Regions from separate parts of the Paenibacillus sp. J31P190 genome, predicted to be linked through region 3. Evidence: riboswitches for the same ligand, from Rfam matches in the RefSeq annotation. Region 3 holds a riboswitch; each other region holds the start of a gene.
The links. A riboswitch is a leader RNA that binds a small molecule or an ion and turns the genes downstream of it on or off. The one in region 3 is predicted to bind cyclic di-GMP.

Region 1: it holds a riboswitch for cyclic di-GMP, as region 3 does, so the genes downstream of both, AC58U0_RS31515 (transglutaminase-like domain-containing protein) here and AC58U0_RS23470 (NADPH-dependent F420 reductase) in region 3, are expected to answer to the same signal.
Region 2: it holds a riboswitch for cyclic di-GMP, as region 3 does, so the genes downstream of both, AC58U0_RS27750 (S-layer homology domain-containing protein) here and AC58U0_RS23470 (NADPH-dependent F420 reductase) in region 3, are expected to answer to the same signal.

The regions. Positions count from the first base shown of each region.
Region 1 covers NZ_JCAUAS010000028.1:25,058-28,209, forward strand. Annotated here, with positions in the region: gene AC58U0_RS31510 (collagen binding domain-containing protein) at 1-319, opposite strand, end outside; gene AC58U0_RS31515 (transglutaminase-like domain-containing protein) at 517-1,323, opposite strand; cyclic di-GMP riboswitch class I at 1,336-1,423, opposite strand; gene AC58U0_RS31520 (class D sortase) at 1,511-2,212, opposite strand; gene AC58U0_RS31525 (SdrD B-like domain-containing protein) at 2,739-3,152, shown strand, end outside.
Region 2 covers NZ_JCAUAS010000020.1:104,235-107,386, reverse strand. Annotated here, with positions in the region: gene AC58U0_RS27760 (Tle-like phospholipase domain-containing protein) at 1-42, shown strand, start outside; gene AC58U0_RS27755 (hypothetical protein) at 91-633, shown strand; cyclic di-GMP riboswitch class I at 905-999, shown strand; cyclic di-GMP riboswitch class I at 1,120-1,214, shown strand; gene AC58U0_RS27750 (S-layer homology domain-containing protein) at 1,232-3,152, shown strand, end outside.
Region 3 covers NZ_JCAUAS010000015.1:30,016-33,167, forward strand. Annotated here, with positions in the region: gene AC58U0_RS23465 (alcohol dehydrogenase catalytic domain-containing protein) at 1-234, opposite strand, end outside; gene AC58U0_RS23470 (NADPH-dependent F420 reductase) at 573-1,175, opposite strand; cyclic di-GMP riboswitch class I at 1,493-1,579, opposite strand; gene AC58U0_RS23475 (oxidoreductase) at 1,648-2,751, opposite strand.

The DNA of each region.
Region 1 (3,152 bases), on a different contig from region 3:
CCATGACCAAAACACCGGAAATATCACTGAAAAGTAAAAATTGCTGCGGCAGAGTGAATGTAAACGTATCACCACCTTGATATCCATGACCGTTAGGCAGAGACCACGTATAGTCAAGCTGTATTGTGGAGTTTGGCTCGTAAACATTGCCGGTCACGACTTGACCTGCGCTGTCATATACAGCCATCGTCACGCTGTCAAGAATATTGTTTGAAATCGTGTTCGCACTGGCCTTAGTAATAATGCCAATCCCGTAAATACTCTGCATAAAAATTAATAAAGTAATCAGCAGAGCACTCGTCTTTTTCTTCAACATCATTTCATACCTCCATTCATGGATCAATTTTTTCTAGAGATTATTTATGTGTGCTACCTCCTATGACTTTGAAACAAAATGTATCATTATCAATGATATATGATACAAGATGTATTGTAAATATTGGAATTTAATGTTTTTTCAACATAAACGGCACAAAAAAACCTGTACTCAGTTGAGTACAGGTTTCTTCATTTACTCTAATATATTTTGGAAATTTGATAATTATGATCGTTTTTTATTATATCTATTGCTTCACCACCCTGTATATGAACAGCGTCATACGTCGTATCGATCGTCACCCATTCCTTACTTTCCTTTAGAAAGACTTGATTCCACGCATGATAAGTATCTGGCTCATGACTTTCATATCCCATAACCAGACGGGTTGGAATCCCCTCACTTCTTGCCATAGCCGCAAAAGTAGCTGCAAAGTCATAACAAATTCCTTTGGACTCTGCATAGACCGTATCCAGATTAGGTATATAACTATCTGCTACAGTTTGGGCCTTCTCATAATCATACTGAAAATGCGTGGTGATATATCCATAAATGGCTCTTATTTTGTCGATATCTTTTTCTTTATCTCCAACTAATTGCTTAGCCTCAACGACCGCCTTAGATTCATCGTTCCAATCGATCAACGGAATGGACTGCAGAAATACGGCATTCTCGTCTTCCATTTCTAAATCGATTTGTTCTTGCGCTACAACTTTATATTTATTAGCCCCAATGGACTCACCAATCAGCACTTTATACTGGCCGTTTCCAAGCTGCAAAGGGTACTGATCCCCTTCTGCGAAGGTGTAATCATATTTAACATTTTCTCTCATGATTCGCACGAGAACTTTGGAGTTTTTATCGTTTGAATAATGAACCGAGATAATCCCTTTATTCAGAGCATCTTTATCAATCACGGAAGGATTGGAAGCTGCAAATATCCCTTGCGGAGCAAGAGCAAACAGAAAAGTTGCTATAATCGTTCGTATAATTGGCTTTTTAAACACAAAAAATCCCCTTTCGGTAACTGGCTGCCAACTTAGTTCGGCTAAGGAAGGCCCTTTAGTTTTGCGTCTCTAGTTTTCGCTAGATTTGCCTTTATCGGAGGAACGCACCGACTCCCTATAATCACTAAATCACTATAGTGCAATCTTAACATAGGCTTGTCTCTCTGAATAGACAAAATATTACATTTTATTCCTTCGACTGCACCATGATTCCCTTAATCGCAATACGATGAGTCGGATTTTCCATTGGATGGCAAGTTATTAGCGTAATCTCCCGATCTTTGCCGTTGCCCTTCAGCACCCAAACATCCTCTGGGAGGACATACTGTTTGTCCACTACTTTGTAGATATACGTTTTGCTCCCTGTATTCACTTCAATGAAATCCCCTTCAGTTACTTCATCTAATCTATTAAAATTTTTCCCGTAGGTCAGATTTCGATGACCCGCAATGGCATAATTACCAACAGCGCCTGCTTTGCCTGTATTAGCTATGCTTGCAACGGAAATCTTCAAATTATTCACGGTAGCGTCTGTCAGAATAGGAAGCTTCAGATCAATTTTATCGATAGTGAGGACACCCTCTATATTCTTCTGCGGCAATGTTACAGGCTTCGGTGTCGTTTTCGCGGCCAAGGGGCTTGGTTGGCTGCTCGGCTGGCTGCTTGTCGGCAGAGCTTCCACTGCGGGACTGGAAGAAGGCACGACCAACCCCGCATCTGTCTCCTCCTCGAGGACAGAGCCTGTTTGATCCATATCCTGCAGATTTTCCTGCCATTGTTTCAAAATTTTGTTCTGCTGATAGCTCTCATAACGATCGTTTAACGTTGGATAGAGAAAAATGATAATCCCAAGAACGATAACTAACAGTGATAGCTTTTTTCTAATCACAAAGGGTACCGCCTTTCTCTTGGATCTCATACAACCACAAACATTCCGAGAAGTTTCTGTTAAGAATATGCATATTTCTGTTCTAGATATTTGCGTAAATTCCTTTCTTATCTTGCCAACAGGTGTTACAGCAAATAATGTCACGATAGCACAGAATTTTGTCGTTTTTGCAAGAAATTGTTCAGAATTTGTTCAGTCTAATTTGGTGTAATAAAAAGAATTCTTTTTTTTGGCATAGTTCGTTTTATGGTCATTTGTAAATATTTATCTATCTGGTGAAAATTTATCATGTTTCCGAGGAGGTGAAGGACGAATAGAGCAATCTCCACGACTACATAAGCATTTCTTACTCTGATTACAGGATTGTTCGTCCTCATACATAGATTAACGCAGAAACAACAGCACTTATTTCTTATGCCAGGAAGAAGAATCAAGATTTACAGTTGTTTAAGAGACATGCAGTTGGAATATTTTGAAAATAAAATACATTGCCAGCTCATGTTATCTGATTATGGGGGAGCAATGTATGGAACATTTATTGAGTTTGAAAAGAAGCAGAACCCTCTTGCATTTGCCTAAAAGAGTGCTGTTCTTGCTTATGGCTTTATCACTAGCGATATTGCCTTATTACAATTTTGTTGCGTCTGCCGCTATTTCTTTGTCTTTGGAAAAAACAGTAGATAAAACATCAGCAGTACCTGGGGAAACGATCACGTATACGATCAAGTATGCGAATCCTAGTACCACGGAAGATGCCGTGAATATGGTCATCACTGATGTTTTGCCAAATACACTGGACTACGTGGGCGTCGATACCTCGGCTGATGTCGATCATGTCGATTTAAGTACTCCTGGTACAGTTAAATTCGTTATGGATAACCCATTACCTGCTGGGACAACGGGCGTACTCAAGCTGAAGACCAAATTCAAGTCAGGGGTA
Region 2 (3,152 bases), on a different contig from region 3:
GAAGTACCAACTGGGACAACGGCTTATAGTGGCAATAGCTAATCACTCGATGGATTCAGTAATAAGTGCTTTGTTGGAGGATGCTCGTAAATGAAAGTAAAAATATTTTTATTGCTAGGCATTCCATTATTTGTGGCATTTGTATCTGTGGCGTATTTTGCTTTTCCTTGGATTCTCATATTCATAGGAATTCATTCAGAACCAAACCCTCAACGCCCTGAAATCACATACGGAGAGTTTCCATATCGTTTGGAATATGAAATTAACGGAGAGCGAAAGGTTATTCAAGATACGTTAATATGTGAATTTGATGGTTTTGGTGCAGATGAAGGGCGTGGGAAATATCGCAAGTGGAAGAAACGATTGGCTAGCGGGAATGAGAGAATAACATTGCTAGAGGTCAATCAAACACAAGAAATATACTATTCTCCAGGTAGCCCAAACTATTATATGGGTGATTTGGAAAATAGCGAGGAGTATCGGCATGGTTTTCCCGATGCTTTAATTATTGAACGGAATGGTAGATTTACTAGTAATAGATTAATCCGTGCAGATGAATTACTTAATAAGTACCATATTAAATTGATAAGCTGGGACTCTACCCCACCAATCAAAAATACGTTTTCTAAATGATTCGTCCGAATCGCCTTGCGACTAACCCTCGCAAGGTTTTCTTTTTGTCTGCCGCAGTATCGCTAACAACACAAATAACCGCTCAGAGATTATGAGCGGCGGCTAGTCAAATTGCCCCCCCCTATTTTGTGTGAAATTACACACTTTGCAAATGGATTTCCTCTTTTTTGTAGAAATGTGTTGAAATTTGATGTTTTATGGAATAGTATGGAAAATAGTTGGTTCTATACGACTAGTAATAATGAGCGAATATACCCAATAACCAAGCATTAATGAACAAAGGCAAATTTATCGAAAGATAGAGACGCAAAGCCACGGGTCTAAGCCATGAGTCATGCCTCATGGGACGATAGCCGGGTTACCTTTAGGGGCTTGGTTTTTTATTGTCTAAAAAGAAAGGAAGGAAGTGCTTGATTTACATCATTTAGGAAGAGTGCGTTTGAAGAAGAAATTTTAAGCTCCAAATTATCTAATAACCAAGCAATAAACGAACAAAGGCAAACCCATTGAAAAATGGAGACGCAAAGCCACGGGTCTAAGCCATGAGTTATACCTCATGGGATGATAGCCGGGTCGCTCATTGGAGCTTGGTTATTTTTTGATAGATAAATTACTTACAGAAAAAGGAGTAGATGCTGTTTTGTTAAGATTCATGTCATTACGAAAGTTAAGCTTGTCAATTGCTGTTGTTATGGTTGCTACCCTGTTTATGCCGCTTATATCCTATGCTGCACAAACCATCTGGTTTACTTACAACCCGACTACAGGGAAATTAAGCGGTCAGGTGTATATTCATGATCCTAATAAGGTCTCGATTCAAGTTACTAGCCCTCAAGGAGTTACTAATGTAACCTATAGTACATACGGAACTGTTGTAGATACCACCTATGACGATAACAATGTTTTGTTGAAAGTGGTTAAGTATGATTTGAACTTAAATCCTAATAAAGCGCCTAGCCAAATCGTTATGAATGTATGTAACCAAACTACAGAGCTTAGTAAAAGTGTTTGGAGCGATTCAACGGTTTCCTATTATAGCCCAGACCGTTTTACAAGCGGAGCTTACAGATCGCCGGGGCACCAATACTTCTCAGAAATTCCTGCTGGATCCTACATGCCGAGCGGAGCTAAATTAGTATCTTTTACTCCTCTATTAGATGGGGATAACAGAGTCGAATTATATATGCCTTATGATAATAGTGTTTGGAATAGTAACATTGTCACGCAAATCGATAAGTCACAATTCACAATCTCTGATCTTGCATTAAAAGATACTACGACCAACGAATCTGTGAGTATAGGTAGTTTGAAATACGTAGGTAACTATTACTTTTATTTTGAAACTACAAGTAATCTGATTAAGAACCACAACTATGAGCTTAATCTTTCGAACACAAGTGGAGGCAATGAATTTCTGCTACCGGCTAGTGGGAACTATCTGGCTAAGTTATATCTAAGAAATGGCGATCTATTTCTTGGTAGTAGTGTTATGAATTTTTACCCGATCAATCTTGGAAACGGAACTCCAGGGGGTACCCCGAGTTATCATGGTACTGGATCGCCATACGGCACAATGGATAACTGTTCTGATCCAATAACGATTCCAGACAACGGGGATTCTGGTCCTGATCCTGGAGATAACAGTGAAGGTGGAAACGATACATCTCCAGTCGGGGGAAATACAGGACCTATAACTCCTGCACCGGGTACGGGGATAACAGATGGTAAAGATGGCGTAAAGCTTGATAAAGGAGCAGCGACCGTAACTAAAGATACCAATTCAGAAGGCAAACAGGTAACGAAAGTCGTTCTTGATGCCGACAAATTAGGAAAAGCCTTGGGTCTTCTCAAAGACAAGGACAAGGGTGCACAAACAGTAAGCCTAGAAATCGAAGGATCGGATCCGATATCTCAGGTTCAATTGCCAGTAGGCACACTAGCAGATTCATTTAAAGACTCTTCCGCAGTTATTTCCATTAAAAATGAATCGGCAAGCTATAATTTGCCTATAAAATTAATAGATTTAACTTTGCTAGCTACTCAATTGGGGGCTTCATTGAAAGATGTTGTTCTAACCATTCAAATCGAGATAGTTACAGGGAGCAAAGCTGAACAAATAGAAAACAAAGCTAAAAGCCTGAACGTCAAATTGTTAACAGACCTAGTCGACTTCAGTATTACTGCTGAGGCGAATGGCAAGAAACATGAGATGAATAACTTTGGCAGCATATATGTGACTAGAACCATAACAGTTCCTCAAGTTTTAAATGAAAATCGTTCTTCCGCAGTTACCTTTGATGAAACAACCGGTAAATTAATGTTTGTACCGGCTATATTTACAACGATCAACGGTAAGACGGAAGTTACGATAAAGCGAAATTCAAATAGTATCTACACCGTTGTTCAAGGGCTACAAACCTTCAAAGATTTAAGTGGGCATTGGGCAAAAGAAGATGTAGAGTTTCTTGCTACAAAGCAATTGGTTGAAGGAACAGCAGCTAATACATTCTCGCCGGAAC
Region 3 (3,152 bases):
CTCGATGACTCCTGCCGCCTCGAGGCCAGGCAACCGACCTTCGGGCAGCTTTTCCGACGAATCGGACTTTGCGGCAATCAGCTGGAGATCACCTGGATGAATCACGCTCCTTGTGATCCTGACCAGCACATCGCCTTCGGCAAGTGGTTGGTCAAAAGTTGCGGACTCCACCTGAAGAACCTCTTTAGGATCGCCGAAGCGATACTGGATGATGCGTTTTCCTATGCGTGTCATATCTCATTCTCCTTGACTACAGGGATTGGAAAGTAAACGAATCTTCTATTTCCATCCCTTTATTTTCATTTTTTATCATTGGTTTTCGGCCAATCAGACGTTCAAGATCTCCGGATATCTCCGAAAATTCTCCGCTGTTGATCGCTTTGACTCAACCTAAGAAGAAATCAATCAGCAAAGGGGCAAAACAACGAAACTGGAATTTTCTTTTCGTACCTTTTATGAACCTATGATCGACCGAAGCCCTTTCAATTCAAGCTTGCATTTAAGGATGCATGGTTAGCGATGACAAGTAGAAGTTTGCAGTTGCGTTAGCGTATCACCCCTTAAATGTTGCTTCAAACACTGAATTTCTCCAAGAGATTTAAATTCAACCCAGCGAGAGGACCGCCTATTTGCTGAAGACTACCGCCTTGGCTTAAGGATCCAAGATCAATGCATGCAAAACCAAATCCCTCCCAGATTTCTTGGAAAACTTGTTTTGTCGGGCTGTCGTCTCCAGATACGAAAAGGACCGTCTTCGGCTTCTTTTCCGTATAATCCTGAATCCATTGCATCGGAACTGTGTTGAAAGCTTTGATTACACGAGCGCCCGGAGCATATTGCGCTACGATTTCACTGGAATTCACTTCTGACAAGTCACCAAGGGAATCCATATTGTCAAAACGGTTGGTAGCATCAATAAGAACGCGGCCTGTCCAATCAGGAACCATAGACAAAGCTGCAGGAACTTGCGACCACATTACGCTCAAAATGACGTAGTCCTGATCAGCTGCTTCTGACGGCGTTCCAGATTTCGCGCCAGCACCGAGCGAACTTACCAGCTCCGACAACGTTTCGGGACCACGGCTATTACTCAGCATGACTTCGTGGCCGTGCAGCAACAGATGCTTCGCAAGCGTTTGAGCAACGACTCCTGCTCCAATAAAGCCAAATTTCATTACGCACCCCCAGGTATTATCTAATTTATTTTATCGAGTCGTAACTGAAACCGTTACAGTTACAATATAATTTAAAAAAGGCAGCAATTTTTTTGAATCTGAAACAAGTGCCCCTCATTCACTACATCAACCGCTCGATATACGTCAAGCATGGTTATGCGACGGCACCATTCCGGATCCTATCAACTAGCACAATTTTTATATTCCCTTTACCAGCCATCACGGGCAATTTCGACTGAAATTCTGCTTTGATATCTTATTCCCCTCCAGTTCTCCAAATAACAAAAACACGACCCATAGGCCGTGTTTTTGTTATTTTGGGTAACCCGGCGGTCAAACTTGAACAGTGAGAAGATCTGTGGCTTTGTGTCACTGCCTTTCGGCCAGTTTCGCCTTTATCTAATTTTCAAGAAATCTATTTTGTAAAAATCCTCATATTAGTCTCGTTATTGTTCTTCAATAGGGATATTCTTTACTTCGCATACCCATACAATTCTTCGTCCTTTAGATTAGGTGTAGGACCCAAAATATTTTCTAAAGATGATTCCATCGGAAGACCATTCTCTGCTTTGAACACCCAGTCATGATTAGCTAGTGCGGCTTTTCCTAGTGAAATCAAATCTGAACCTGCCTCCAGCGCCCTTTCGGCATCCTCTGGCTGATCCAGTTGCCCATTAGCAATAACAGTCGTATCTCCATATTTTTTTGCTAATTCAGCTAGTGTTGAACCGCTATCCCCGAAGGCCGGTAAATGGGCATTATATTCAACGGTGTGGATATAATCGGGCTTTTCTGCGCCAATGGCTTCGAAAATGATTCGGGCGTCTTCTTCACCGTTCGCCCACTTGTGCGCAAAGTAATTGGATTTAGCCTGCGATATTCGAACGCCGACAACAAAATGTTGACCAACTTTCTCCTTGACGGCTCTAATAACTTCGGCGATTATACGCACACGGTTCTCAGTTGATCCGCCATATTCATCTTGACGTAGATTTGTGAAATCTGTCAAAAATTCGTCCAATAAATAACCGCTTGCCCCGTGAATCTCTACCCCGTCGAACCCTGCTTGTTCAGCTCTTAAAGCTGCTTCCGCAAAACTGGCTATGATAGCTTTGATTTCTTCTAGTGTAAGTTCCTTCGGCGTTACATACTCGCCTTCACCTCCAAATGCTGGTGATTGCTCACCTAAAGGCTTTACAGCCGAAGGAGCCACTGACCCATTTTTATAAATATTACCCATATTGAGAGCACCAGTATGGGCAATTTGCAATATAATTTTACCACCCTTAGCATGAACAGCTTCAGTTACTTGTTTCCATGCTCCGACATGCTCAACATTTGCGATTCCTGGTTGAAAATAAAATCCTTGACTGTATTCTTCATCTGTGTATGTTCCTTCGGTAATCACAAGACCAAATCCACCCGCAGCATAGCTTTCATAATATCGGGCCATTCTATCGGTTGCATTTCCATTCTTTTCGGCAGAAACGCGAGTCATCGGGGCAACTACTACTCGGTTTTTCAAGGTAAGATTTCCTAGATTATATGTGGAAAGAAGTTTTTTAGTTGTTTTCATGATAAGTATCTCCTTTTATGTCAATAAGTTATTTTTCCAAAAAAATCACTAAGTCTCCAAGGTCTACGGCTCGACAATAATTTCTCCAATGAATTATTAATAATCTGTTTCTAAGTTCAAGGATCTATACAAGAACTCTCACGTTTTGCAACAGCCTTACCCGTTAAAATATTCATCAAATATTTGATTAGTTAATTTGCTGTCCCATTTACCAACAGGTTCAAGCCAGCAAAGAATTCGCTCCTCAATTAAACTTGTAAACTGTTCCTCATATTCATTACGATATGGCCTCCTTTATTTTCGGAAGCATCTTACTTTTAATTTATGCTTCACACAAGACTCATTATGAAGCATAAGCCCCAAATTGAATAGTACTTACTTTTGTGTTATATAGTAACCAA